2 regions of the Micromonospora sp. NPDC050417 genome follow, and region 2 is predicted to be linked to the other one. Evidence: predicted binding sites of a transcription regulator. Region 2 holds the regulator's gene; the other holds the start of a gene.
What was found. The regulator HspR, encoded in region 2, represses chaperone genes until heat shock. The targets are predictions, from matches to a motif close to TTGAGTNNNNNNNACTCAA.
Positions count from the first base shown of each region.

Region 1: the regulator HspR is predicted to act here: its motif matches at 2,910-2,928, upstream of lon (endopeptidase La).

Region 1 covers NZ_JBITIH010000017.1:9,703-24,244, reverse strand. Annotated here, with positions in the region: gene ACIBF5_RS21810 (alpha/beta fold hydrolase) at 1-442, opposite strand, end outside; gene lon (endopeptidase La) at 545-2,887, opposite strand; gene ACIBF5_RS21800 (excalibur calcium-binding domain-containing protein) at 3,083-3,688, shown strand; gene ACIBF5_RS21795 (ABC transporter substrate-binding protein) at 3,864-4,823, shown strand; gene ACIBF5_RS21790 (Rieske 2Fe-2S domain-containing protein) at 4,869-5,927, shown strand; gene ACIBF5_RS21785 (hypothetical protein) at 5,924-6,157, shown strand; gene ACIBF5_RS21780 (PDR/VanB family oxidoreductase) at 6,177-7,130, shown strand; gene ACIBF5_RS21775 (winged helix-turn-helix transcriptional regulator) at 7,137-7,784, opposite strand; gene ACIBF5_RS21770 (hypothetical protein) at 7,852-8,574, shown strand; gene ACIBF5_RS21765 (DedA family protein) at 8,770-9,507, shown strand; gene ACIBF5_RS21760 (SchA/CurD-like domain-containing protein) at 9,684-10,052, opposite strand; gene ACIBF5_RS21755 (antibiotic biosynthesis monooxygenase family protein) at 10,114-10,476, opposite strand; gene ACIBF5_RS21750 (beta-ketoacyl synthase N-terminal-like domain-containing protein) at 10,527-11,798, opposite strand; gene ACIBF5_RS21745 (beta-ketoacyl-[acyl-carrier-protein] synthase family protein) at 11,795-13,066, opposite strand; gene ACIBF5_RS21740 (cupin domain-containing protein) at 13,063-13,482, opposite strand; gene ACIBF5_RS21735 (SRPBCC family protein) at 13,475-14,383, opposite strand; gene ACIBF5_RS21730 (acetyl-CoA carboxylase biotin carboxylase subunit) at 14,436-14,542, opposite strand, start outside.
Region 2 covers NZ_JBITIH010000002.1:335,910-350,451, forward strand. Annotated here, with positions in the region: gene ACIBF5_RS04125 (M28 family metallopeptidase) at 1-647, shown strand, start outside; gene ACIBF5_RS04130 (hypothetical protein) at 719-1,945, opposite strand; gene ACIBF5_RS04135 (hypothetical protein) at 1,956-2,429, opposite strand; gene ACIBF5_RS04140 (GTPase) at 2,426-4,120, opposite strand; gene ACIBF5_RS04145 (ABC transporter) at 4,117-5,829, opposite strand; gene dnaK (molecular chaperone DnaK) at 6,232-8,127, shown strand; gene grpE (nucleotide exchange factor GrpE) at 8,289-9,152, shown strand; gene dnaJ (molecular chaperone DnaJ) at 9,248-10,444, shown strand; gene ACIBF5_RS04165 (heat shock protein transcriptional repressor HspR) at 10,472-10,912, shown strand; gene ACIBF5_RS04170 (hypothetical protein) at 11,345-12,169, shown strand; gene ACIBF5_RS04175 (hypothetical protein) at 12,331-12,762, opposite strand; gene ACIBF5_RS04180 (cation:proton antiporter) at 12,934-14,145, opposite strand; gene ACIBF5_RS04185 (cation:proton antiporter regulatory subunit) at 14,150-14,542, opposite strand, start outside.

The DNA.
Region 1 (14,542 bases), on a different contig from region 2:
GCTCGGCCGCAGCCTCGTACGAGTCGAACCAGGTGACCGGCCGGTGGGCGAGCGCCCCGGCCTTCGCCAACTCGTCCGCGCTCCACTGGACCTTGATGCCAAGCCCGATCGCGGCCCGCACCCGCACCCCGAACCAGCCGCTGGCGAGGGCGAGGGCGATCACCCCACCGAGGGAGTGTCCGAGCACCACCACCGGCCGGTCCCGGTCGAGCAGGTCGGCAAGGCTGCTGGCCAGAGCGCCGAAGGTGTAACGGGGCAGTGGTGTGGCGCCACCGTGACCAGGCAGGTCCGGTGCGAGCCAGCGACCGGCCCAGTGTTCGTCCAGATAGGGACGCCACCGCTGCCACACGGCACCGTTCGCACCGAGCCCGTGCAACAACAGCAGGGTCGGCGACTCCCCGTCCCCGCCCGCATCGTCCTGGATCAGCCGTACGTCAGCCATGACCGGCAGTGTGCCATCGCAGTCACCGAAACAGCGGGGGCGCCCCACCGAAGTGGAGCGCCCCCGCTTGGATCGCCCTGGGACCGTGGGCGATCGCAGGTGTCAAGCCGCTGCCAGCGCCGAGTCGCCCAGCGCCTGGATCCCGTCGACCTCCTCGGCCGGCCGCAGGGCCAGCGCGAGTACGTCGGCCACGTCGGCCAGGGTGTGGATGGTCAGCGCCTCGCGTACCTCGGTCGGCAGGTCGTCCAGGTCCGGCTCGTTACGCGCCGGGATGATGACCTCGGTGAGGCCCGCCCGGTGCGCGGCGAGGAGTTTCTGCTTCACCCCGCCGATCGGCAGCACCCGGCCGGCGAGGGTGACCTCACCGGTCATCCCGAACTCGGGGCGGACCGGCCGTCCGGAGGCGAGCGACGCCAACGCGGTCACCATGGTGATGCCGGCGCTGGGGCCGTCCTTGGGCACCGCACCCGCCGGCACGTGCAGGTGGATCCGGCGTCCGGCCAACGCGTTCGGGTCGAGCCCGAACTTGCGTCCGTTCGAGCGCAGGTACGACAGGGCGATCTGCGCCGACTCCTTCATCACGTCGCCGAGTTGGCCGGTCAGGGTCAGCCCTGGTTCACCCTCCATGCTCGTCGCCTCGATGAAGAGCACGTCGCCACCGGCGCCGGTGACCGCGAGACCGGTCGCCACGCCGGGGACGGCGGTGCGCTCGGCCGACTCCGGGGTGAACCGGGGCCGTCCCAGGTAGTCCTTGAGGTTGTCGGTGTCGACCCGTACCGGTCCGTCGGTGGTGGCCAGCGCGACCGCGACCTTGCGCAGGATCCGGGCCAGAGCCCGCTCCAGCTGACGTACCCCCGCCTCGCGGGTGTACTCGGCCGCGACCTGGCCGAGGGCCTCGTCGCTGACGCTGACCTCCTCGCTGGTCAGCCCGGCGCGATCGAGCTGCCGGGGCAGCAGGTGGTCACGGGCGATCGCGACCTTCTCCTCCTCGGTGTAGCCGTCGAGCGTGACCAGTTCCATCCGGTCCAGCAGCGGGCCGGGGATGGTGTCGACCACGTTGGCGGTAGCCAGGAAGAGCACGTCCGAGAGGTCGAGATCGACCTCCAGGTAGTGGTCCCGGAAGGTGTGGTTCTGCGCCGGGTCGAGGACCTCGAGCAGTGCCGCGGCCGGGTCACCGGCGTAGCCGGCCGAGATCTTGTCGACCTCGTCGAGCAGGATCACCGGGTTCATCGAACCCGCCTCGCGCAGTGCCCGCACGATCCGGCCGGGCAGCGCGCCGACGTAGGTGCGCCGGTGGCCTCGGATCTCGGCCTCGTCGCGTACACCGCCGAGGGAGACCCGGACGAACTTGCGTCCGAGCGCCCGTGCGACCGACTCGCCGAGGCTGGTCTTACCCACCCCGGGCGGACCGGCGAGGGCGAGCACCGCGCCGGAGCCACGGCCGCCGACGACCTGGAGGTTGCGGGCGGCCCGACGGTTCCGTACCGCCAGGTACTCCAGGATCCGGTCCTTGACGTCGGTCAGGCCGGCGTGGTCGGCGTCGAGCACCTCACGGGCCGCGACCAGGTCGGTGTTGTCCTCGGTACGGGTCGTCCACGGCATCTCCAGCACCGTGTCGAGCCAGGTACGGATCCAGCCGGCCTCCGGGGAGGCGTCACTGGCCCGCTCCAGCCGGCCGACCTCGCGCATCGCCGCTTCGCGTACCTTCTCCGGCAGGTCGGCGGCCTCGACCCGGGACCGGTAGTCGGCCGAACCGTCCGGCTCGTCCTCCCCCAGTTCCTTGCGGATCGCGGCGAGCTGCTGCCGGAGCAGGAACTCGCGCTGGGACTTCTCCAGTCCCTCGCGTACGTCGGAGTTGATCCGCTCGGTGACCTCCTGCTCGGCGAGGTGGTCGCGGACCCAGCCGACGAGCAGTTCCAGCCGCGTCGTCACGTCGGGCGCGGTGAGAAGTTCGATTTTCTGAGTCAGGCTGAGCCAGGGCGCGTACCCGGCCGAGTCGGCGAGTTCGGAGAGGTCGGTCATCCGCTCCAGGGCGTCGATGACCTGCCACGCGCCGCGCTCCTGGAGCAGTGACGTGGCGAGCGCCTTGTACTCGCGGGCGAGTTCCTTGGCCTTGCCGTTCGGCGTGGCCTCGTCGAGTTCGGTCGCCTCGACCCAGAGCGCCGCCCCGGGTCCGGGCACGCCGGAGCCGATCCGGGCCCGGGTGGTACCCCGGACCACTGCCGCCGGCTCACCGCTGGGCAGCCGGCCGACCTTCTCGATCAGGGCGATCACGCCCATCGAGCCGTACTCCCCGTCGACCCGGGGCACCGCGAGGACCTTCTTGTCACCCGATGCGCGGGCGGCGTCGACGGCAGCCTGGGTGCTCGGGTCGAGGGTCACCGGGATGACCATCCCGGGCAGCAGGACTGCGTCGGTCAGGGGCAGAACCGGAAGAGTTGCCATCGAACACCTGCCATCGTTTGAGTTGAGCCTGTACGACTCAAGTAACAAATGGTGCCCCGTGTTCCTGGCTGTGACGCAGGCCACAGGCGGGTCTCTGGCAATCCGGGCAGCACGGCGTGCCGGATCGATCCCACACTTTCCCGCATCCCCCGGGCGGTATCGGTCACCTTCACTGCACACCTGTAGCCTGCCCGTGTGAGCCAGCCGCCCCTCGACAACCAGCGGCAGGTGCCCCGAGCGGCCGCCTACCGACGGGGCAACCAGGCAGCCGCGCGCTACCGGTCGCCCATCCCCCGCCCAGCGGAGACCTCGCCCCACGAGGTTCCCGCCCGCTCCGGCGGGCCAAACCGCCGACGCTTCTGGCTCTTTGCCCTGGCACTGCTGGTGGCCCTGGGCATCAGCGCGGCGACCCTGGGGGCCGTCTTCGCCGGGCCGAGCCCAACCACCAGCGCGCTCGCACCCGACGGGGCGTCACCGGCCCCGGTGCGGGTGGCACCGCCACCGGGACCGCCGACCCCCCGACCTCCGACCGGGACGACGCCTCCGGCGCGGCAGGACCGGCCACTCCTCCCAGCCGACCCCGGTCCGCGCACCTCCACCGCCGCACCCCGGACCGCGCCCACGGGTCAGCCCGTGGTGTCGCCGGCCACAACCCAGCCCAGCCAACCCTCAGTCGTCTACAAGAACTGCAACCAGGCGCGCAGGGCCGGCGTCACTCCGTTGCGGGCCGGCGATCCGGGCTACTCGACGAAGCTGGACAAGGACGGCGACGGCGTGGCCTGCGAGAAAAACAAGGACTAGCCACCCACGGACGTCAGCGGTCGACCTCATTGCCAGGCAATGACGACCACCGATCGACTGTTTGTTGACCGGCCGACCGGGCGGACTCTAGGGTCCATAGAGGCATTCACCTTCACGATTCACACGGGGTTGGCCGGGACATCACACCGTCACCGGCCGGATCGGGAGCACCATGATGCGCAGAAAGCTTGCCCTCCTGCTGTCCACGGCGCTGTTGCTGACCGCGTGCGGCGACGGGGGCACAGAGAGCCCGGACAGCCGCGGCACCGACGCGACCAGGAAAATCACCGTCGGGGTCATCCCGATCCTCGACGTCGCCCCCATCTACCTCGGCGTCCAAAAAGGATTCTTCAGCAATCGCAAACTGGAGGTGAAGCTGGAGCTGGCCCAGGGAGGTGCGGCGATCGTGCCAGCGGTTCTCTCCGGCCAGTTCCAGTTCGGCTTCAGCAACAACACCTCATTGTTGCTCGCGCAGACCCGGGGCCTGCCGTTGAAGATCGTGGCGCCGGGCTCCTCCTCCACCGGCACCCCCGGCAAGGACTTCGCCGGCGTCGTGGTTCCCGACGGGAGCCCGATCAGGTCCAGCGCTGACCTCTCCGGCAGGTCCGTCGCCATCAACACCCTCAACAACATCAGCGACACCGTCGTACGCGAGGCGGTCCGTAAGGCCGGCGGCGACCCCCGAAGTGTCAAGTTCGTCGAGCTGCCATTCCCGGAGATGCCGGCCGCGCTCGCGAACGGACGGGTGGATGCCGCGTTTGTCGTCGAGCCTTTCCTCACCATCGCCCGTAACCAGAAGGGCCGGGACATCGCCTCGGCCTACGCGGAGGCGGCCCCGAACCTCTCGGTGGCGACCTACTTCACCTCCGACCAGTTGATCAAGTCCGACCCGGAGTTGGTCAAGGCATTCAGCGAGGCGATGGTGGAGTCGCAGGCGTACGCCGCGACGCACCCGGACGAAACCCGGCAGGTGCTCTCCACGTACACCTCGATCGGGGCGGAAATCATCCCCACCCTGACGTTGCCCGCCTTCCCGGCACAGATCAACCGCGAGTCCGTACAGGCCCTCGCCGACATGGCCGAGCGCGACGGGCTGGTCACCAAGCCACCGCAGGTGAGCGCACTGTTCCAGTAGTCCGGGGCCGCCAGCCCGACGGGTGTCGACGGGAAGGAGACGGAGATGGAGTTCGTCAGGAACCAGTGGTACGTCGCGGCCTACGGCACCGAGATCGGACGGGAACTCTTCTCCCGTACCGTCTGCGGCGAGTCGATCCTGTTCTGGCGGACCGAGGCCGGGGCGGTGGTGGCGATGAGCGACCGCTGCGTGCACCGGCGGTTCCCGCTCTCGGAGCCGCCGAGCCACCTGGTCGGCGACACGGTGGTCTGCGGATACCACGGTTTCACCTACGGCGCGGACGGGGTCTGTGTGGCGGTGCCGGGCCAGACCCGGATCCCGCGTACGGCCAGGTTGACCGCCTATCCGGTGAAGGAGCAGGACTCCTTCGTCTGGGTCTGGATCGGCGAGCGGGCACTGGCCGACGAGTCGCTGATCCCCCGGGCACCATGGCTGCGACTGGCGGGCTACACCACCGTGTACGGGATGGAACCGTTGGCCGCCCGCTACGACCTGCTGGTCGACAACCTGCTCGACCTGTCACACGAGACGTACCTGCACGGTGGGTACATCGGCACGCCGGAGGTGGCGAACACCCCGATCACCACCGAGGTCGACGAGGATCGGGGCATCGTCTACGTCAGCCGGCACATGGACGACGCCGAGTGCCCGCCGTTCTACTCCCGCTCCACCGGCATCGAGGGGCGGATCGTTCGGTGGCAGGACATCGAGTACCACCCGCCCTGCCTCTACCTGCTGCACAGCCGGATCGCCCCGGTCGGGGTCTACCCGGAGGCGGACGGCAACGACGCACACGCGTTCCATGTCGAGGTCGTCTACGCCATCACGCCGGAGACCGAGACGAGCACACACGACTTCTGGGCCGTGGCCCGCGATTTCGCCCTGGACGACCAGGATGTCTCGGACTTCCTGGAGCGGAGCAACCGGACCGTGGTGCTCCAGGATGTGGCCGCCCTGAACAAACTCGAACAGGTCATCGCCAGCGAGCCGGACGGCTACCAGGAACTCAGCATCAACATCGACACCGGCGGGCTGGCCGCCCGGCGGATTCTCCGGCGGATGGCGGCGGCGAGTCCGCCGCCGGCGCGGGCTGCGGCGCGATGACCGCCGAGCCGACCAGGCTCACCGGCACCGGCATCTACCGCATCGTCTGGCTGCCCGGATCGGACCGGCTCCGCGGGCACTGCTGGTGCGGCGCGACCCGGGACGCCGAGGATCCGGTCGCACTCTGGGACTGGTTGTTGAACCACCCGGACCAGCACGACGACGAGGACGGGACGACCAGCCGGCCGGTCCCTCCGGGGCGGTCGCTGGCCGGTTCCCCCGCACGATGAGGCACCAGGAGGAACGGACATGGGCGGCACCGGCGACGAGGTGGACTTCGACCTGGTCGTCGGGGACCGGGAACGGGTCGCCGCCAGCGTCGTACGCCTGACGCTGGTGCGGCCCGACGGCGGCCCGCTGCCGGAGTGGGCGCCCGGCGCGCACATCGACCTGATCGTGGAGCACGGCATCGCCCGCCAGTACTCGCTCTGCGGCGACCCGGCCGACCGGCGACAGTGGTCGGTCTGCGTGCTGCTCGAGCCGGAGTCGCGGGGCGGTTCCCGGTTCGTGCACGACAGGCTGGCGGTCGACGTGGCCGTACGGGTGCGCGGGCCACGCAACCACTTCGCGTTCGAATCGGCGCCCGCTTATCTCTTTGTCGCCGGCGGCATCGGCGTCACCCCGATCGTGCCGATGTTGGCCGCCGCCGAGGCTGCCGGAACGCCGTGGCGACTCGTCTACGGCGGCCGGACCCGGGACTCGATGGCCTTCGTCGACGAACTGCTCGCCCGGTACGGCGACCGCGTCGAGATCCGGCCGCAGGACGAGACCGGCCTGCTCGACCTCGACCGAATCATGGCGGACCTGGCCCCGTCGACCCTGGTCTACTGCTGCGGCCCGGAGCCGCTGCTGCTCGCGATGGAGGCGGTCTGCCAACCGGGCGCCCTGCGGGTGGAGCGGTTCGCCCCGAAGGAGCAGGGACCGCCGGTGCGGCAGGGCTCCTTCGAGGTCGAACTCGCGGCGTCGGGCCTGGTGCTGACCGTGCCGCCGGACCGCTCGGTGTTGGAAACGATCGAGGCGGCAGGAGTCAGCGTGCTCTTCTCCTGCACCGAGGGGACCTGTGGCACCTGTGAGACGACGGTGCTGGCCGGAGAGCCGGACCATCGCGACTCGCTCCTGACCGAGCAGGAACGGGCGGCCAACGACACGATGTTCATCTGCGTCTCCCGGTCCCTGGGGCCTCGGCTGGTGCTCGACCTCTGACCAGGATCAGGTCGGCGTCGAGCCGAAGAGCGTGAAGAACCGCTGTGCGACAGACCGGTCGCCGGTGAGGTCGAGTGTTCCCGCGTCGACGGCCGCCGCCACGGTCAGATCGGTGAAGATCAACTCCCAGAGCGTCGCCACGTCCGCGCGCACGGTTGCCTGTACGTGCGCGCGGGCGCCCCGGGTGATCTCGACCGAGGTCGGCGAGACCTCGACGTCGAACGAGTCCGCACCGACGACGAGACGGACGGCGAGCGTCGGCACCTCCCGCGCCGGCGGAAGCGGAAGCGCCTTGAACAGGAACATGAACGCGTCGGTGCTCGCCTCGGCTCCCTGCGGCGCGGGGATCGACGCCCCCCAGCGGGACAGGGCGATCAGGACCGGCTCCAGTTGCCGCCCACGTTCGGTGAGTTCGTAGACGTGGGCGCTCACCGGAGGGCCGAGTTCGACCCGGCGCACGATGCCGTCCTCCTCCAGCTCCCGCAGACGCTGGCTGAGCACGTTCTGGCTCGCCTTCGGCAGCCCGACCCGCAGGTCCCGGAACCGCTTCGGACCGAAGATCAATTCGCGGACGACCAGCAGCGCCCACCGCTCGCCCACCAGGTCCATGGTGAGCGCGATGCGGCACGCGTCCTCGTACGTCCTCTGCGCCACAGCCCCATGATACCCGCACCGATCGGTGCTAGTGTGACACTAACTAGTCCTAAATTAGGAGTAAGTCGTGGATGCGCTGCTGGAACGCGTACTCAAGGCCAACGGTGGGCTGGAGCACTGGAAGAGCCTTTCGACCTTCAACGCACGAATCACCTACGGTGGGCCGTTCTGGGAATCCAAGGGTCACGCCGACTTCGTCGGCACCGAGACCGTCGAGGCGAGCCTCCAGAAGGAGCACATCCGGCACGTTCAGGAGTCGACCGGACGCACTGTCGTCTTCGACGGGGCGGCCAACCGGGTGACCGTCAGCGACGCGGACGGCCGGGTGATCGATGCACTCGACAACCCACGACGGACCTTCGCCGGCTACACCCCGGAAACCCCGTGGAGTCTCGCCCAGATCGCCTACTTCCGCGGCTACGCCACCTGGCACTACCTGGTCGAGCCGTACCTCTTCAGTTGGCCCGGGGTGGAAGCGCACGAGGTGGAGCCGTGGACCGAGAACGGCCAAACCTGGCGGGCGCTCAGCGTCACCTTCCCCGACTCGATCGACACCCACAACAGGACCCAGATCTACTACTTCGACCAGGCGGGACACCTGCGCCGGATGGACTATCAGCCCGACGTCACCGGCGGCACACCGGTCGCCCACTACATCCGGGCACAGGAGCCCGTCGGCGGGATCGTGGTGCCCACCGAACGACACGTCCTCATCCGCACCGAGGACCGCACCCCGGACCTGTCCTGGATTCCGATCACACTGGAACTCGGCGACATCAAGGTCGGCTGACCGACCTCCGCGCCGGGCGGTTCACCCGCACGTCGGCTCCGCCCCGAGGCGTGAACCGCCCGGCCCGGCAACAACGACGCCTGTCACGGCGACAGCGGTCGAGTCTGTGAGGCTGGGGATTTCCGCTGGTGAGGACCGCGCCGAGTGATCTGATGGTCCTGGTGGCAGGAAGAGACCAGCCACCGGCTCGCGGCGATGCCAGCGGCCTCACCCCACCCGGCGGAGGGACGAGATGCCGATAACCGTCGGAGCGCCGTCGCGCCGGACCGGTGGCGGCAGGACCCGCCCGCCGTACGGCGACGGCTGATCGGACTCCGGGTGGACACGTTCACCGGCATCCTCTCCGACCTCTCCGGTTGGCCGCTGCTCGTCCTGGTCGGGGTGCTCGCCTTCGGGGAATGCGCGGCCTTCGTCGGCCTGATCCTGCCCGGCGAGACCGCACTACTACTCGGTGGTGCTCTCGCCTCCACCGGGCGGACCAACATCGCCGCCCTGGTGATCGTGGCAGCGGTCTGCGCCATCCTCGGGGACAGCGTCGGGTACGAGATCGGCCGCCGGGTCGGCATGCCGCTGCGGCGCAGTCGACTCGGCCGGTGGGTCGGCGAAGAACGCTGGCAGCGCGCGGAGACCTTCATCGAGCGGCACGGTCCGGCCGCCGTCATGCTCGGCCGTTGGGTGGGGGTGCTGCGGGCGTTGGTGCCGGCGCTGGCGGGGATGACCCGGATGCCGTACCGGCGGTTTCTGCTCTTCAACGTCATCGGCGGGGTGACCTGGGCGACCGCGGTGGTCCTGATCGGGTACGCCCTCGGCGCGTCCTGGCAACGGGCACAGGACTACCTCGGTCAGGCGAGCGTGGTGCTCGCCGCCGCCGTGGTGCTCGCCGTGATCGTCCGCTGGGTGATCGTTCGGCGGAGGCGGCACCGGAGGCACTGAACGGCCCCCACGCCAGGATCTGGTGGCCAAGGCCCGGGACCCGCTGGTCCTGCCGGCCGCACCCGAGCTGCCGGACGTGGTGACCGGCCAGCGGCTGCCGGGTACGACCCACCGAGTCATCACACGTGCGGCCGGGCGGACGGTGGTGGTGAGGGGACACCCGTACGCCCGGCCCGCTACTGGTCGTGGCGGCGGGAGAGCACACACTCCATCGAGGCGCTGCGGAAGAAGTCCCGGGCCCCCTGCGGGGTGGCCATGTCCCGCGGCACCGCGAGGTGCTCGTGCAGTTCCCGCTCGAACTCCCGGACCGCCTCCTGGCGGCTCATGTGCGCGGCGACCAGGCCGAGTGGCCCCTCGACCTCGATCACCCGGACGGCCATCTCCCGTCCCACAAAGGCCATCGTGCCGAGCAGCCGCCCCACCAGCCGGCCGTCGTCGCCATAGATCTCGAACTGCGGCCGTCCACTGATCCGGAACAGCTCCTTGACCTTCTCCTCACTGCCCGGCTTGAGCGGGTAGTAGAGCGCGTGCCAGTTCGAAGTCATCCGTTCTTCCTTCCCTAGGGGTACCGCGGCGTCCCAGCCGGACGTGCGCCGTACCTGTCCATCACTCGTCGGCCCGCTCGGCGGAGCCGGCCCGCGCGGGCGTGCGGTCACGGGCTGAGGTCTGCTCGTGGACGGCGAATCGCAGCGAGCGGGCCTCGGTCATGCACTCACGCATCGGTTTGACCAGCTCGCGGTGGTCGCTGCTGCGTTCCCACGCCTCGAAGTGCGCCAACGAACTCCACTCACTGGTGATCAACCACTGCTCCGGGTCGGTGGCCGAACGGCAGACCTGGTCCACCAGGTGCCCCGGCACCCCCTCGGCGACCTGGTAGCGAATCCGGTCGTACGCCCGGAGGAACTCGTCGGTCCGCTCCCGGGGTATCCGAATGAGGAACACCACCCGCGCCTTGCCGGACTCGCCCATCGTCGTCTCCTCCCCCGCCACCGGTCGCTCCTCCTCTCCCGCCGCCCGGCTCACCGGTCGTCACCGGTGCGCTGTTCAGGCAGCTCTCCCGCTGCCTGGTAGGCGCGGATCAGCACCGAGCTGTTGAACCCGTCGAACCCCCGTGCCCCCACCAGCGCCACGTTCACCGGGTGCTCCCGGGTCCGCCGGACGAAGTTCAGCTCACAGCCCGGGGCCGGTTGGTCGAACCCCGCGGTCGGCGGCAGCACCCGGTGCCGGAGCGCCAGCAGCGCGTTCGCCGCGTCCAGCGCCGACCCGCCCTGGTGCGCCCGTCCGACCAACGGTTTCTGAGTGGTCACCGGCGGGGTGTCCGGGCCGAAGACCGTACGCAGCGCGGTCGCCTCACTCCGGTCGTAGCGCGGCACCCCGAGCGCGTCCGGGAACACCACGTCGACCTGCTCCGGGGCGCATCCGGCCCGGTCCAGCGCCAGCCGCATCGACCGGGCGTACTGGGTCGGGTCGACCGGGCCGACCTGCCCGGTGTGCCGCCCGTCGTGGGTCGCGCCCCAACCGGCGATCTCGCCGTAGATGGTGGTGACCCCTCGGGCCAACGCGTGTTCGAGGTCCTCGACGACAAAGACCGCTCCCCCCTCGGCCGGGACGTACCCGGACGCGGCGATGTCGAACGGCCGGTACGCACGCTCCGGGTCGTCGCTGGCGCTGAGCAGCCCGTTGCGCATCTGGCAGGCCAGGGCGTACGGGCTGAGCGGGCATTCGGTCCCGCCGGCGATCACGACCGGGGTCCCCCTGCGGATGATCCGGGCGGCGTGGGCCAGGCTGTCCAACGCGCCGGCCGCCTCGGCCACCAGCACCCCGCACGGTCCCTTGAACTGGTGGTGGATGGAGACCTGACCGACACTCGCCGCGTAGAACCAGGCGATCGACTGGTACGCCCCGACGGTCCGGGACGGCTGGCTCCAGAGCCGTTGCAGTTCGCGCTGCCCGAACAGGTTGCCGCCGGACGAACTCGCCAGCGTCACCGCGTAGCCGTACGGGTTGCCGGCCACCTCGGGCAGTCCGGCGTCGGCCAGGGCGAGTCGGGTGGCGGCGAAGCCGAGATGGGTCCAGCGGTCGGTCTGCACCAGCCGGCGGTTGTCCGCGTACCGGGTGGCGTCGAAGTCGGGCACCTCGCCGGCGAGGGTGGTCGGGTAGCGGTCCGGGTCGAACAGGGTGATCCGCCCGATCCGGTTCTCCCCGGCCAGCACGGTCTTCCAGTGGGTGTCCGCGCCGATCCCGCTCGGCGCGACAACGCCGATGCCGGTAACCACCGGACGGGGGCTCATCGGGCGCTCTCCCGCAGCCGTGTGAAGACCATCGCCGACTGGAAGCCGCCGAATCCGCTACCGACCGAGAGCGCGACGTCGACCGGGTGGTCCCGGGCGATGTTCGGAATGTAGTCGAGGTCGCACTCGGGGTCGCGGTTGGCCCAGTTCGCGGTCGGCGGCACCACGCCGTACTCGATCGCCAACGCGCAGGCGGCCATCTCGATCGAACCGATCGCGCCGAGTGAGTGCCCGACCATCGACTTGATCGAACTGATCGGCACCTGGTACGCGGCCGGGCCGAGGGCCCGCTTGAAGGCCGCCGTCTCGTGTCGGTCGTTCTGCCGGGTGCCCGAACCGTGTGCGCTGATGTACGAGATCTCGTCCGGGTTGATCCGGGCCTGGTCGAGTGCCGAGCTGATGGCGAGCGCCATCTCCACCCCGTCTGGCCGTAGGCCGGTCATGTGGTAGCCGTTGCTGCGGTTGGCGTATCCGGCCACCTCGCAGTAGACGTGCGCACCCCGGCGCAGCGCGTGTTCCAGTTCCTCCAGCACCAGCACCGCGGCCCCCTCGGCGAGCACGAAACCGTGCCGGTCGCGGTCGAACGGCCGGGAGGCGTGCGCCGGGTCGTCGTTGTCCGGTGTGGTCGCCTTTATCGCATCGAAGCAGGCGACCGTCACCGGTGAGATGGGCGTGTCCGAAGCTCCGGTGACGACGATGTCGGCCTCGCCGTCGGCGATGAGCTGGTAGGCGTACCCGATCGAGTCGATGCCGGAGGTGCAGCCGGTGGAGATCACCTGCGCCGGTCCGTAGAGCCCGTGCCGGACCGCGACGTCCGCCGCCAGGCTGCTCGGCACCAGTGCCTGGTAGAGGTACGGTCCGCTGCACTCGTAGTCGACCAGCCACTCGGCGCCGGAATCGCTGGCCACCACGTACTCGTCCTCCAGGGCCATGGTGCCGCCGACGGCCGAGCCGAGCACCACCCCGGTACGGGTTCGGATCTCGTCGGTCAGTTCCAGCCCACTGTCGGCCAGTGCCTCGATCGAGCCGGCGAGCGCGAACTGCACGTACCGGTCGGCGCGGCGGCGTTCTCTGGGGGTGAGGCCGGCGGCACCCGGGTCGAAGTCGCACTCGGCGGCGATCTGCGACCGGAACGGGGACGGGTCGAAGAAGCTGATCCGACGGGTCGCGGTCTGGCCCTCGGTGATGGTGGCCCAGAACTGCTTGCGGGTCGGTCCGCCGGGCGCGACCACGCCGATGCCGGTGACCACCGTACGGCGGGGTGTCATGACGCGAACTCCGGCCGCGACGGTGGGGTGGCGGACCGTTCGGTGTCGACGTGACCCAGTTCCGGTCGGGGCGCGAGCGGGCCGAGTTGGAAGACCACCTCGGCCGGCTCGTCACCGGTGTTGCGCAGCCGGTGCCGGGTGTCGACCGGGATGTAGAGCGCCTCGCCGGCGGCGAGCGGCACCGGCTGGTCGTCGAGGTCGACGGTGATCGACCCACGGGTGACGTAGAGGAACTCCTCGCTGTAGGGGTGATAGTGCTCGGCGATCCGCTCCCCGGGTGCCATCGTCGCCACCCCCATGAAACCGGAGGTGCTACCGACCGTCTTCGGGCCGAGCAGGACCCGCAGTTCGCCGCCACGGCGCTGGTCGGGTGCCACGTCGCGGGCGGCGACCAGGTACGGACTGAACTCACTCATCGTCGCCCCCACCGGGTACGTCAAGGGCCCGCTCGCGCGCGGCCAGTTCGATCCGATCGCGGATGATGTTGAGCTGGATCCTGCTGTTGGTGTTGATCCGCTCGGTCATCTGCGCGTTGTCGACCGGGGCCGTGGGCTTCATGGCGAAGTCCTGCACCCAGGTCATCCGGGTGCCACCGGGAACCTCGTCGTAGCGCCAGTAGATCCGCATGTACGCGAACGGCCCCGTCTCCACCCGGCGCGCGTGCACCTCGAACTCGACCGGGTCCATGGTGCGTTCGCTGACCCAGCTCCAGGCGATGCCGTTCTCGTCGGGAAACATGGTCAGCCGGAACAGCACCCGGTTGCCACGCTGCTCCAACACCTCCGCCAACTGGTACTCGGTGAAGAGGCCGGGCCAGGTGCTCACGTCGTTGGTCAGGTCCCAGACCAACTGTCGGGGCGCGAGAATCACCACGCTGTTCTCCGTGTGCCCGGGTGGGTCGACGTGTCCTGGCGGCTCGGTTCGTTTCGGCGGCGCGTGCTGTCCCACCGGGGCGTTCTCCTGGAGCGGGGCGGCCGGTTCCGTGGGATCGGTGCCGGCGTTCGCGGCGAGCGGTCCGGCGGTCTCGTCCGGTCCGGTGGTCTGGGTGGGCACCACCGCCGGATCGGCCTGGCGGTCGACCAGCTCGGCGATGTCGGCGATGGTGAGGTGCTTGACCTCCTCCGGGATCTGCACCTGGTAGCGCTCCGCGACGACAGCCTGTAGTTCGAGCAGGGCCAGGGAATCCATGCCCAGCTCCTCCAGGGAGGCGGTGGGCGCGGCCGTGGCCGACTCGGCGTTGAGCCCGCAGTTGCGGACCAGGATCGAGGTGATGTCCTCGGCTGTCGCCAGCCGCTTGTCCGCCCTCTGCACGGTCATCTGGCTCTCCTTCACGTCGAAGATCGGAAATTGTCAGGTGGCGTACGGCCGGTTACCGCGTCGGCGCGGCCGGCTCGCCCGCGCGGTCGACCGGCGGCTCCGCGGGCGCCACGGCCGGCACGCGGACCGGCTCCCCGGCCGGCGCCCCGGCGGGCGTCT
Region 2 (14,542 bases):
TGCGCCGGACGCACCCGAAGAACAAGGTCCGGTTCGCGCTCTGGGGCGCCGAGGAGGCCAACCTGGTCGGCTCGACGTACTACATCGCCAACCTGCCACAGGCCGAGCGGGACAAGATCGCGCTCTACCTCAACTTCGACATGATCGGCTCGACGAACTACGTACGGTTCGTTTACGACGGCGACAACTCGGCCTTCCCGCCGGGAACCGGCTCGGCGGTCGGACCGCCCGGCTCGGGCGCGATCGAGGCCCTCTTCCACAACTATTTCGCCTCGCAGGGGCTGGCCTCGGCCGAAACGCCGTTCTCCGGCCGCAGCGACTACGGCCCGTTCATCGCGGCCGGCGTCGACATCCCCTCCGGTGGCCTCTTCACCGGGGCTGAACTGATCAAGACCGAGGCCGAGGCGGCGGTCTACGGCGGGACCGCGGGGCAGGCGTACGACCCCTGCTACCACCAGGCATGCGACACCATCCGCAACGTGAGCAAGCGGGCGATCGACGAGATGTCCGACGCGGTCGCGCACGCCGTGATCACGTACGCCTTCGACACCCGGAGCCTGAACGTGCCGGCCAGCGGACCGGCCAGCGGCTCCACCGCCCCGGCCGGCGGAGGCGGCGGCCTGCACGACCACGAGTACGAGAGCTAGGCACCATCACGCTGGTACGGGGGCGGCCCGCAAGCCGCCCCCGTACGCGACGTCCAGAACCAGCGCGGCGGTCAGGCGGGCTCCTCACCCAACCGTTGCCGGTTCGCCTCGATCCAGGCGTCCAACGCGTCCGGGTCCTCCGGGTCGATCCCGTCGGCGAGGAGCTGCGCCACCGCGGCCGTCGCCGGGCTGCGCCGCTCCCCGGTGCGGTAGAGCCGGACGAACTCCGGCACCATCTCCTCGATCGCCTGGTCGGTCTGGATCGCGGCCGACGGCGGAAGGCCGCGCTGGCGGGACGCGTACGCGGCCCAGGCGCGTACCGCGCGCGGGAGCATCGCCGCGTCGTCCATGTCCAACACGGCGCGGCGGTGCACCCAGTCGAGCAGGAAGAGACCGGCAACCGCCGGACTCCAGCGCATCGGATCGGCGTCCGGGAAGGTCGCCGAGTGGTCCAGTACCAGGCTGAGGCAGAAGTGCAGGGAGGCCAGGTCGGCTTCGGGTACGTCCGGCAGCCCGAACCGGGCCGCCTCCGGCGAGTCGAGGAAGGCCCGTACGAGCGTGGTGCGCTGCTCCGCCGTGAGCGGCTCGGGCTCGTCCGGCACCACCGTCAGGGCAGCCGCCGGCAACAGTGCCAACCGGGCGCCGACCAGGGCCCGGTCGGTGGCGAGCGAACCCTCCGCCGGCAGGTCTCCGAGTCCGTCGGTGACCTCCAGAAAGCGTGCCACCTCCTGACGGAGCCGGCGCGGGTCCTCCTCGCGGAACCAGGTCAGCTCGTCCTCGGTGCACATCTCGCGCACCTGTCCGAGAATCCGCTCGGCCGGGCCGCCGACGAAGACGTCCTTGGCGATGCCGATGTTGTGGTCGACCAGGGCCACCACCGCGTGCTCCGGCCCGCCCGCCTCGCCGTCGTCGTACGCGAAGGTGGCCAGGTAGGACGTTTGGTCGCCGTACACGTCGCCGTATGCGTAGCTGCCGGTGAGCCGCACCCGGCCCAACTGCTCGGACCACGGCGGCGCGGTGGCGCCCCGCTTGACCGAGGCGGCGCCCTCGGCGTCCGGGACCAGGGTGGCGAAGACGTTCCGGATGGTGATCGCGGCTGCGGTGCGGCGGCGCGAGGTCGCGGCCAGGAAACCGCCCACGAATTCGCGTACGGCCCCGCTGCGGTCCTCGTCGGCGATCGCGTAGATGCTGCCCAGAAGTGCCGTGCCGAGCATTTCGGCGTCGAGCGCGCAGTCCAGCTTGGTTACGTCGCGGGCAGCGTGCAGCACCGCGTCGTAGGGGGTTTGAGGCGTCGCCATGGGTTCGACCCTACGCCCGGGGCCACCTGGTGAGCATCAGCAGCGCGCTCGGCGCGAGTACGCCCAGAGCGAGCGAGACGAGGCTCGCGACCAGTCCGCCGCCGGTCAGCGTCCCGTGGTGGGACAGGTGGAAGATCAGGTGCGCGGTGGAGAAGAACAGGACCCCGCCGAGCACCACCCGGGTCACCCGCCGGTCGGCGAGCCAGGCGGCGGTGAGTAGTAGCCCGCCCAGGGTCAGGAACGCCGCTCCGACGTCGGTCATCAGGTGGGCGTTGTACGGCGGGTACGCGGCGGTCCAGGTCTGCCCGAGGCCCGGAAAGTGGTCGAAGAACCAGCGCGGCGCGAGTACGGCCGGCAGGCCCCAGGAGAGGTGCAGCAGCCCGAGCAGGATCAGCCCGGCCCGGACCAGCGGAACCGCCCAGCGGGTCAGCGGGTGCTGTCGCGCCGGCCGGTCCGGCCCACGGGGTCGCCCGGTCCCGGTCAACGGCCGGTGGTGGCCAGGGCCAGTGCCTCACGGGCCTGGGCGTACCGGCGCAGCACCTCACGTACGGGGATGACGACAAGCTCCCGGCCGACCTCGCCGACGGCGGCGTGCAGCCGCTCCTCCGCCCGGCCACCGGCCCGCCGCGCCGCCCAGCCGATGATCGGCTTGACCAGTAGCGCGACGACCAGACCGAGTAGCAGCCCGCCGAGCAGCATCAGGGTCGGCACCGGCGCCGACCCGACGGCCGGGTAGTCCAGCGCCGGCAGGCCCAGTGCCCGCAGGGCGTAGCCGAGGGTCAGCCAGCCGAGACCGCCCAACGCGGCCAGGATGGCCAGCCACTGCACTCCGCCGACCAGCCGCCACCAGAGCGGACGCCGTTCCAGGCCGAGGTCCGTGCCGGCCACCGCGCGGTCGAGCGCGTCCGGCAGGTCACCGAGGCGGGACCGGGCGGCAGCGGCGACCGCCGCCGTCCACGGGGTCGGGAGCGCGGAGCCGGCCTGGTCGGAGATGGCCCGTACGGCGAGGCCGACGGCGGCCCGCTGGGCGGCGGTCGGATCGGGCAGCGAGGTGACCGGGACCGGGTTCGGTCGATCCTGTTCGTCCCGGGGCGTGGCGTCGGCGCCGGGCAGGTGTAGCCGTCGCAGCGGGTCGGGTCGCAGTTTCCGCCAGCCGCGTACCACCGGCCAACCGGTCGCCCCGGATGCCCGGTGCACGTACGCCGAGCGGGTCGCCTCCGCCACCGCCGGCACCCCGGCCGATCCGGCGAGGGCCTCGGTGAGCCGCCGGATGGTCCGCCGGTCGACGTCGTTCTCCCCGGCCGGTGGGCCCACCAGGGCGGCCAGGTCACCGACGACCACGTCCACGTCGGCGGAGAGCCGACTCAGTGCCGCCTGCCGCTCGCTGACCGTACGTTCCAGCGTGGCTCGCAGGTCGGCGATGCCGGACTGGTTCAGGGTCGAGGTGGCCAGCACCGGCACCTGGTCGAGTTGGTCGGCGGCGAGGATCCGGCGCAGGTCGGCGACGACCCGGGGCACCTCGGCCGGGGGGAGTCGGTCCGCCTGGTTCAGCACCACGACGGTGACGTCCTGGTGGCGGTCGAAGTCGCGCAGGTAGCTGGCGTGAACCACCCGGTCGGCGTACTTCTGCGGGTCGACCACCCAGACCACGAGGTCGACCAGACCGAGCAGCCGGTCCACCTCCGACCGGTGCGAACGCTGTACCGAGTCGAAGTCGGGCAGGTCGAGCAGGACCAGCCCGTGCAGGGCGAGTTCGTCGTCGCCGTCGAGGGCGCTCTCCCGGACGAACCGGTGGCGGGGCAGGACGCCGACCCAGTCGAGCAGCTTGGACGCCTCGGCCAACGGTCCCCAGACGCAGGCGTGGGTGACGCCGGTGGTCGGCCGCCGGACGCCGACCGGGGACATCTCCCAGCGGGCGAGCGCGTTGAAGAGGCTCGACTTGCCGCTGCCGGTGGCCCCGGCGAGGGCGACGACGGTGTGGTCCCGGGAGAGCGCGAGCCGGGCCTCCGCGCGTTCGACGAGCGTGTGTGCGGCGCCGAGGCGCTTTTCCGGCAGCAGCCCGTCGACCGCGCGACGGAACCGTTCCACCGCCTCCAGGCGGTTCAGCAGCCGGTCCGCGTCGATCAGCCGGCCGCCGTGCAGCGCGTCGCGTACCTTGCCGGCGAGATTGCTCACCGCGCGCCCTCCGGAGCTGTCGGGTTGCCGGTGGTGGTGAGGGCGGTGGCGGCGCGGGCGCGTTCGACCGCGTCGCCCGCTTCGCGCAGCCGGATGCCGGGTTCGGCGCCGACCTCGACCGTGGCGAGTGGGGCCAGGTAACGCTCCAACTCCTCGTCGAGCAGCCGGTCGACGAGGACCAGTAGGTCCTGCCGGGCGCGGGTGGCGAGGGTACGGATCGCCTGGTCGCCGAAGATCGCTTCGAGCACCTTCTGGGCGGCGACGGTGGTGCCGCCAGCGGTCGCCACCTCCAGGCCGGTGGGGATGAACGCGGTCGAGGCGAAGACCGCGACCATCACCGCGAGACCCATGGCGTTGACCGCGTACGCGGCGGTCCGGGCGACGAATCGTTTGCCGCCGGCCTCGGTGCGGACGAGGTCGAGCACTCCCCGCTGCCAGTCCCGGATCAGCCGCTCGGCCCGTTCGGGAAGGTCGGCACCGGGACGGGCCAGCTCCGGGGTGAGCAGGGCGGCTCCGGACGGGTGGGTCTGCCAGCCCAGGTACGCCGTCTCGGCCGCCTCGGCGGCGACTCCGCGCAGCAGTTGTACGAGCTGCGACTCGATGGCGCTCTGGAGTTGACGGCCGGGGGCCGGGCGTCCGGTCACCGCGGCGACGACGCGGTCGCGCAGTTGCCCGACCCGCGCCTCCAGGGTGCGGAACAGCTCTCCGGTGCCGACGAACTCCTGCCAGCGGTTGAGTACCTCACCACGGAGCAGGCGCCCGTCCTGGAGCCCGTGCTCGACCGTACGCCGGCCGCCCCGGTAGGCGGCGCTGGCTCGTTCGCCGAGGTCTTCGGCGGTGGCGGCCTGGTCGTCGGCGGCGTCGGCCAGCCGGTCGACCGAGGTCCGCAGCGCGGTCAGCGCGCCGTCGAGGGTCTGGCGGACCACCGCGGACCGGGCGTCGGCGTCGGCGGCGAGCCGCCCGAACCAGGAGCGCAACGGTTCCGTGTACCGCTCCGGTAGCAGGCCCTGCCCGTCGACCTGGGTCTCCGGGAGTACGAAGAGCGGCGCGGCGCCGAGTTCCTGTGCGGCGAGCATCTCCGCGAGGTGGTCGGCGATCTCGTCGGCGGCTTCGCGTGGCACCCGGTCCAGGACCAGGGCGATGACCGTGCCCCGCAGGCGCGCGGTACGGAGCAGTTCCCACGGGACGGCGTCGGCGTAGCGGGCGGCGGTCGTCACGAAGAGCCACAAATCCGCTGCGGCGAGAAGTTGGGTGGCGAGTGCCCGGTTCGCGTCGACGACGGAGTCGATGTCCGGTGCGTCGAGGAAGGCCAGGCCGGGGGCGAGGGCTGGGGCGGCGATCAGTTGCAGGGTGCCGGGGTCGTCGCTCGCGTCGCTGGTCCGGGTGAGGCCGGGGAGCAGTTCGCCCTGGCGGAACCAGGCCAGGTCGCTCGGGTGGCAGACCAGCACCGGTGCCCGGGTGGTCGGCCGGAGCACGCCGGTGGCGCTGACCCGGGCCTGGACCAGGCTGTTGACCAGGGTCGACTTGCCGGCACCGGTGGAGCCGCCGACGACCACGAGCAGTGGGGCGTCGAGCCGGGCGAGCCGGGGCAGCAGGTAGTCGTCGAGTTGCGCGGTGACCGCCGCACCGGTCTGCCGGGCCTCCTCCGCCGAGGGCAGGACCAGCGGGTACGCGGTGTCGCTGATCGCCGAGCGGAGATCGAGCAGCATGGACCGGAGGTCTGGCCTTCCGGGAGGGGAGGTCGGCGGGGAGGTGGGCCGGCTCTCGTCGGCATCCGCCGAGAAAGATTCGGATATTGTGGGAGGTTTCACCACAATGGTAGGCACGCCGGGACCGCTTGCCGGATCGCCGTGCCTCGTCACGGGTAAAGCCTGCCTGATGTATGCAAGACAGACAACACTCGCCCTCCGCGCCCGACCCGTACCGGTGTCGGGCGGTCAACGTTCCGGCCCGGCGGGAGGGCCGAACGGTCGGGTTGCGTCGATGTGACTCAACTCCGACTTGACGCCCAGCATGATCGTGGCACTATTGAGTCCGGTCCACTCAACTTGCGGTGGGTGTGCTGCGGGCGGTGCCCGTCACCTGCCTAGTAACGAAGCGAGGAAGCGAAGATGGCACGTGCGGTCGGCATCGACCTCGGCACGACGAACTCCTGCGTCAGCGTTCTCGAAGGCGGTGAGCCAACCGTCATCGCCAACGCCGAGGGCTCGCGGACGACTCCTTCGATCGTCGCGTTCGCCCGCAACGGCGAGGTTCTCGTCGGTGAGGTCGCCAAGCGTCAGGCGGTGACCAACCCGGACCGGACCATCCGGTCGGTCAAGCGGGAGGTCGGCACCAACTGGTCGGTAGACATCGACGGCAAGAAGTACACCCCGCAGGAGATCTCCGCGCGGACGCTGATGAAGCTCAAGCGGGACGCGGAGGCGTACCTCGGTGAGCGGATCACTGACGCGGTGATCACCGTTCCGGCGTACTTCAACGACGGGCAGCGGCAGGCGACCAAGGAAGCTGGCGAGATCGCCGGCTTCAACGTACTGCGGATCGTGAACGAGCCGACCGCGGCGGCGCTCGCCTACGGACTCGACAAGGGCTCCAAGGAGCAGACCGTCCTGGTCTTCGACCTTGGTGGCGGCACCTTCGACGTGTCGCTGCTGGAGCTCGGCGATGGCGTGATCGAAGTCAAGTCGACCAGTGGTGACAACCACCTGGGCGGCGACGACTGGGACGAGCGGATCATCGACCACCTGGTCAAGACCTTCCGTGGCCAGCACGGCGTCGACCTGGCCCAGGACAAGATGGCGATGCAGCGCCTGCGCGAGGCGGCCGAGAAGGCCAAAATCGAGCTGTCCGCGGCCACCACGACCAGCATCAACCTGCCGTACATCACTGCCGGTCCGGCGGGCAGCGACGGTGCCCCCTCGGCCCCGCTGCACCTGGACGCGACGCTCACCCGGGCCGAGTTCCAGCGCATGACGCAGGACCTGCTGGACCGCTGCAAGGGCCCGTTCGAGCAGGCGATCAAGGACGCCGGGATCAAGGTCTCCGACGTCGATCACGTGATCCTGGTCGGTGGCTCGACCCGGATGCCGGCCGTCTCCGAGCTGGTCAAGCAGCTCATCGGCCGGGACCCGAACAAGGGCGTCAACCCGGACGAGGTCGTCGCGGTCGGCGCGGCGCTCCAGGCCGGTGTGCTCAAGGGCGAGGTCAAGGACATCCTGCTGCTCGACGTGACCCCGCTCAGCCTGGGCATCGAGACCAAGGGCGGCATCTTCACCAAGCTGATCGAGCGCAACACCGCCATCCCGACCAAGCGTTCCGAGGTCTTCACCACGGCCGACGACAACCAGCCGTCGGTGCTGATCCAGGTCTTCCAGGGCGAGCGTGAGATCGCGGCGTACAACAAGAAGCTCGGCACCTTCGAGCTGACCGGGCTGCCGCCGGCACCGCGCGGGGTGCCGCAGGTCGAGGTCACCTTCGACATCGACGCCAACGGCATCGTCCACGTCAACGCCAAGGACCTGGGCACCGGCAAGGAGCAGTCGATGACGATCACCGGCGGCTCGGCGCTGCCGAAGGACGACATCGAGCGGATGATGCGCGACGCGCAGGACCACGCCGACGACGACAAGCGTCGTCGCGAAGAGGCGGAGACCCGCAACGTCGCCGAGCAGCTCCAGTGGCAGACCGAGAAGTTCCTGGCCGAAAGCGGCGACAAGCTGCCGGCGGAGTCCCGCGACCAGATCAGCGAGGCCCTCGGCGACCTGCGTAGCGCCCTCGGCGGCAACGACCTTGAGGCGATCAAGTCGGCGCACGAGAAGCTGGCCACGGTCTCCCAGCAGGCAGGCTCGCTGCTCTACTCGCAGCAGGCGGAGCAGGGTGAGCAGCCGGGCGCCGCGGGTGCTGGTGCTGGTGCTGGTGCGACCGGTGCCGGCGCGACCGGCAAGCCGGCCGGCGGTGCCGACGACGTGGTGGACGCGGAGATCGTCGACGAGGACGACAAGAAGTGACCCGTCGCCACCACACCGGCCCGGTCGCCAGCGGGCGGCCGGGACCGGGGCTGCCTTCGACTCCGTCCGGTTCGAGGTAGTCGCGTGGCCGAACAGCGCAAGGGAATCGGCGTGCACGGTCCGATGGATCGTGGCGCGGCCGAGCGGAGCGAGGAGAAGCCATGACGGAGAAGCCACAAGCCGCCGACCCGGAGACCACCGGGTCGGCGCCGGGTGGCTCCGGCCCGGGTGAGGAGCAGGCCGCCGAGCGGGTCGTCATCCGGAACAATCGGAAGATCACCCAGCCCGACGGTGACAGCGGCCCGGCAGCCGGCGTAACCGCCGACGAGCCCGGCCCCGTCGACGCCGGGGAACCGGCCGACGAGGCCGATCTGGACGACCCGACCGGTGACGACGAGTCGACGGACGAGTCGGAACAGTCGGACACCCCGATCCTGGACGAGCTGGTCGAGGAAGCCGAGGTCGAGGTCGAACTCGCCGACGGCAAGGCCCGTGGCCCGAAGCTCGACCAACCGACCGGCCCCGAGGGAGCCGTGGTGGACTCGCCGGCCAAGCCGGTGAGCGGGGCCCCCGTCGAGGCGAGCCCGCTCGGCGCCGAACTGGAGGCGCTCCGGGCCGAGCTGGACGAGCGGACCAAGGATCTCCAGCGGGTCTCGGCGGAGTACGCCAACTACCGCAAGCGGGTCGACCGGGACCGGGGAGTGGCGGCCGAACAGACCATGGGTTCGGTGCTGACGGCGCTGCTGCCCGTACTGGACGACCTGGACCGGGCACGTGAGCACGGCGACCTGGTCGGACCGTTCGGCTCCGTCGCCGATCAGCTCAACGGGGCGTTGACCCGGTTCGGCCTGACTGCGTTCGGGGAGAAGGGCGACCCGTTCGACCCGACCCGGCACGAGGCGGTGGCGCACCAGACCTCGGCCGAGGTCACCGAGCCCACCTGCGTCGATGTGATGCGCCGGGGATACCAGCTCGGCGAACGGCTGCTGCGGCCCGCGCTCGTGGCCGTCGCGGATCCGGAGTAGTTGAAATCGACTGTCATGATCGGGGCGTGCCGGAGCCGCTACACGGCGGGTGAGGTACGCCCCGATCACGACATCAGGGAGGGGGTGGACGACTGATGAGTTCCAAGGACTGGCTGGAGAAGGACTTCTACGCCGTACTGGGTGTGGGCAAGTCCGCCTCCTCTGACGAGATCAAGAAGGTGTACCGGAAGCTGGCCCGGGAGTCCCACCCGGACCACAACCCGGGAGACCCGAAGGCGGAGGAGCGGTTCAAGGCCGTTTCCGAGGCGTACCACGTCCTTTCCGACGAGCGGAAGCGTCGCGAGTACGACGAGATGCGGTCGCTCTTCGGCTCGGGCGCGTTCCGGCGCAATGCCCGCGCGGGTGGTCAGCCCGGTCCGGGCGGTTACCCGTTCGACGTTTCCGACCTGTTCGGCAACGCCGGTCAGGCCGGCGGTGCCGGTGATCGTCGGTTCGGCGGTGCCGGTTTCTCCGACCTGTTCAGCTCGATCTTCTCCGGGGGCGGCGGCGCCGCCCCCGGTGCCCGTGGCCCGGCACGCGGGCGTGACGTCGAGGCCGAGGTGGCGCTCGACTTCAACGACGCCGTACGCGGGGTGACCCTGCCGCTCACCCTGCGGGCGCCGGGTGTCTGCGACACCTGCCACGGTGACGGCGCCAAGCCCGGCACCCAGCCGCGTGCCTGCCCGCAGTGTCACGGAGCCGGCGTGGTCACCCGCAACCAGGGCTCGTTCAGCTTCTCCGAGCCGTGCCGCGAGTGCCAGGGCGTCGGCACGGTGGTGGAGGAGAAGTGCCCGGAGTGCCTGGGCACCGGCGGGGTGACCAAGACCCGCACGCTCAACGTACGGTTCCCCGCCGGGGTCGCGGACGGCCAGCGGATCCGGCTCGCCGGCCGGGGTGAACCGGGCGAGCGCGGCGGCTTGGCCGGCGACCTGTACGTCCTGGTCAAGGTTCGTGGCGACGACCTCTTCGGGCGCAGCGGCGACGACCTGACCCTGACCGTGCCGATCACCTTCGCCGAGGCGGCGCTCGGCACCGACCTGCGGTTGCCGACCATGGACGGAGCGGTGACCCTGCGGGTGCCGCCCGGTACGCCCAGCGGCCGGATTCTGCGTGCGCGGGGCAAGGGAGTGGTCCGCCGCGATGGCCAGCAGGGCGACCTGTTGGTGACCGTGGAGGTGGTGGTGCCGTCGCAGCTCTCCCCGGAGGCGCGCGAGGCACTGGAGATGTTCGCCAAGCAGAGTTCGCCGGCTGCGCGGGAACATCTTGACGCTCGGGTGCGTCGGGTTAGTTAGTGGTGACGGAAGCGGAGGTGAGTGGCGATGCCTGAAGAGATCATCATCTCGGTCGAGCAGTCGTCCGATGCCAAGGTGCTGATGATTTCGGTAGCGGCCCGGATGGCGGGGATGCACCCACAGACCCTTCGCCAGTACGACCGGATGGGCCTGGTCCAGCCGGGTCGGGCGGCCGGTGGCGGGCGGCGTTACAGCGCCCGTGACGTCGCCCTCCTCCGTGAGGTGCAGCGGCTCAGCCAGGACGACGGGGTGAACCTCGCCGGCATCAAGCGGATCATCGGGCTGGAGCAGCTCGTCGACGAGTTGCAGCAGCGGATGGAGCAGATCGAGAGCGAGCTGGAGCACGCGTACCGCCGGGTCGCGGAGCTGGAGGCGGCGGCTGCCGCCGGTCCGTTCCCCCGCCGCGATCTGGTGCCGACCAACCAGGTGTCGACAGCCCTCGTCGTCTGGCGCCCGCGCCGCTCGTGAGGCGTCGCCCGTGAAGCATCCGACCGAAAGACCTGAACGCCCCGCATTCCCGCCCGGGATGCGGGGCGTTGGCCTAGTTTGGGACTGCCGGTCCGGGTCGGGATTCACGGGGGGTCCCGATCCGGACCGGGTCAGCGGGAGGCGGCCGGACCTGCCCGAAGGATGATCCGTAAGGTCGTCGGTGTGATCGTGCGATTCGATGTCCGGACGCGGGGCGGGTTCCACCGGCCGGACAGCCGGCGGGTGGCGGACCGCCGGGCGGGATGGTCACGCCGGAGCCTGACAGTCATGGTCGGCCTGATGCTGGCGGTGTTGTCGGTCGCAGGCTGTGGTGGCGGCGGCGGTGAGGTCGTTGGCGGTGATGTTGGCGGGTGGGTTTCCCCGGGCGGTACGTCTGGAGTTCCCAGCCCCGTACCGGCTCCGGGGGACGGGATGGGCGCGGCCCCCGGAACGACGGGAGCGTCCGCCACGGGTTCGGCCGGTTGCCGTCCCGCCAACGGGTGGGACTGCACCTGGCAGAAGCGGTTCACCACCGTCACTGACCTGGTGAAGAAGAAGCCGGGATCGCTCGGGATCGAACTGCGGGACCGGAAGACCGGTGCCGTGTGGCGGACCGGTCCGACCGACCACCGCTACTGGACCGGGTCGACCATCAAGCTCGCCATGGTCACCAGCGTGCTGGAACGCGCTCGTTCGGGCGAGGTGACGCTCACCGACGACGATCGGAAGAAGGTCGCCGACATGCTGGCGTTCTCGTCGGACGAGGCGGCGGACGCGATCTGGAAGAAGTTCGGCCGGGACGCGATGGTCGGACGGTTCACCAGCCGGTACGGGATGTCGAAACTCGCCTTCGCCGGGTCCTCCCGCTACTGGGGGTTCATGAAGTGCACCCCGACCGACCTGGCGGCGCTGATGTCGTACGTGCTGAAGACGCTCGACCCGGAGGATCGGTCGTACCTGGTCGGTGCGATGCGGGACACCGACTCGATCCAGCACTGGGGAGTGTGGGCCGCCGGTGCCAACCAGCAGCCGGGCAACAAGAACGGCTGGTCGGTCGAGACCGACAACGGCAAGGATCATTGGCTCACCAGTTCGGTCGGGTTCGTCGGTCCGGACCAGCGCTACGTTCTCGCGATGATGTACGACATGCCCGCTGGCCAGGACTCCCTGAAGCTCGGCGGCCAGACGCTCAGTGACATCGCGGCGGTGCTGTTCGGGGCGAAGACCCCGGCCCAGGTCGTGGTACGTCCAAGCTGACGCTCGCTACCCGTGGCGTCGTACGGGCACCCAGCCGAGGAACCGTTCGCAGAGGACGCGGGAGTCCGGTGGGGCACCCAGCTCGGGATCGATGGATGTGACCGGCGCCCGGTGGCGGAAGTCGACCGAGATTGGTGCGGGCGTTGTCGTGTGTGCTGCTCTCAGCCGAGGCGGCGGCCCTGGCGGACCAGGCCACCCTCGCACCACTCGTGGTAGTTGAAGAGTTCCGGCCTGGCCAGCAGCACGCGACTGTTGTGCGCCCACACCTGCATCGGTTCGTCGCCGTTCTGCTCGGCCTGTTCGACGAGCTTGCGCAGTCGCCGCTTCGGGTGGGCCCGGAACTTGGTCCGGATGCCGTCGGCGGCGTAGATGTAGAGGCAGTGCAGCGCGAACCGGCGGGCCGGGCAGGAACGGTCCATCGCCAGCTCGAAGAGGGTGGTGATGAGCCGGTCACCGGAGACCAGCAGGTCCCAGTCCTGTGGCATGGATTGCAGCGGCACCGAGTCCGGTTGGTAGGCCCAGGCGCGCAACTCGGCCGGAGTCGGGTCGACCGGGTTGGAGAAGCCTTGGAACGCGGTCTCTTGCACGCTCACCCGGCGACCTTCCGCTCGCGAGCACGGGACATCCGCAGCATCCCGTGCACACCACCAACCTGCTGCGGCGACACGGTAGCGTGCCGCCGCCGATCTGGGGAAGAACCCTGACGTGCCATTTCATCAAGCCGTTACGTCGAAAGTACGCAGAGTCCCCCGTGCTGGGATGATTCAGTCCGTAACGGGTGCCGGATTCATCGCCGCCGACTGTGCCTTGCGGCGCAGCCAGTCCTTGAACCAGCGCATGTCCGGCAACCGGGCCAGCATCGGTCCGGTGACCACGGTGATCAGGACGTACGCCGTCGCGAGCGGGGCCAACTGCGGTTCGATCGCCACACCGGCCGAGGTGACCGCCAGTCCGGCGATGACGATCGAGAACTCGCCGCGTGGCACCAGTGCGAGCCCCGTACGCCAGCGACCCGGTAGGGCGATCCCGACCCGGCGGGCGGCCAGGTAGCCGGTGAGCACCTTGGTGCCCATCGTCACGATCGCCAGGCCCAGGGCCGGGAGCAGCACCGGTGGCATGTCGGCCGGATCGGTGGCGAGTCCGAAGAAGACGAAGAAGACGGCGGCGAAGAGGTCCCGCAGCGGTGAGAGCAGTTGGGTCGCGTGGTGGGCCACCGGCCCGGAGAGCGCGATGCCGACGAGGAACGCGCCGACTGCCGCCGAAACCTTCAGCCCGGCCGCGAGTCCGGCCACCAGCAGGGTCAACCCGAGTACGCCGAGCAGCAGCGCCTCCGGATCCTGGGGCGCGAACATGCGCGAGATGATGTGCCCGTACCGGATTGCCACCACCAGCACCACGACGACGGTGGCGACCGCGATAACCAGCGCCTGGGCGCCGCCGAGCAGCCCGATCCCGGCCAGCAGCGCGGTGACCAGCGGCAGGTAGAGCGCCATCGCGAGGTCTTCGATCACCAGGATCGACAGGATCACCGGGGTTTCCCGGTTACCGAGCCGGCCGAGGTCGGCCAGGACCTTGGCGATCACGCCGGACGAGGAGACCCAGGTGATGCCGGCGAGCACCACGGCGGCGAGCCAGCCCCAACCGAGCAGGAGCGCGAAGGCCGCCCCGGGCAGCGCGTTGAGCAGCCCGTCGATCAGTCCGGCTGGAGCGGCGGCACGCAGGTTGCCGACGAGTTCGCTGGCGGTGTATTCCAACCCCAGCATGACCAGCAGCAGGATCACGCCGATCTCGGCGCCGACGGCGAAGAACTCCTCGCTGGCCGAGAGGGGCACGATGCCGCCGTGGCCGAAGGCCAGGCCGGCCAGGAGGTAGAGCGGAATCGGAGAGAGACCGATCCGCCGGCTGAGTCGACCGAGCAGGCCGAGCCCGAGCAGCAGTGCGCCGACTTCGATGAGCAGGACGGTCTGATCGTGCATTCGCTCAGCCGTCCGGATCGCCGTCGGCGAGGATCGCGGTGACGCCGTCGAGGCCCTTGCGGGTCCCGACCACGACCACCACGTCGCCGGCTTCGAAGCGGAACGAGGGGTCCGGGGAGGCGATGACCTCACGCTCGCGCAGCACTGCCACGATCGAGGCGCTGGTCCGGGTGCGAGCCTTGGTGTCGCCCAGTCGACGCCCGACAAACGGTGACCCCGCCGGAATGGAGATTTGCTCGGTGAGCAGGCCGGCGGCCTGCTGCCGCAGTCCGGAGAGCTGACCCAGCATCAGCGAGGCGCCGAGGATGTCGGCCAGTGCCTCCGCCTCGTCGTCGGTCAGCGGGATGTCCGCGGTGCAGGCATCGGGGTCGTCCCGGTCGTAGAAGACCAGGTCACG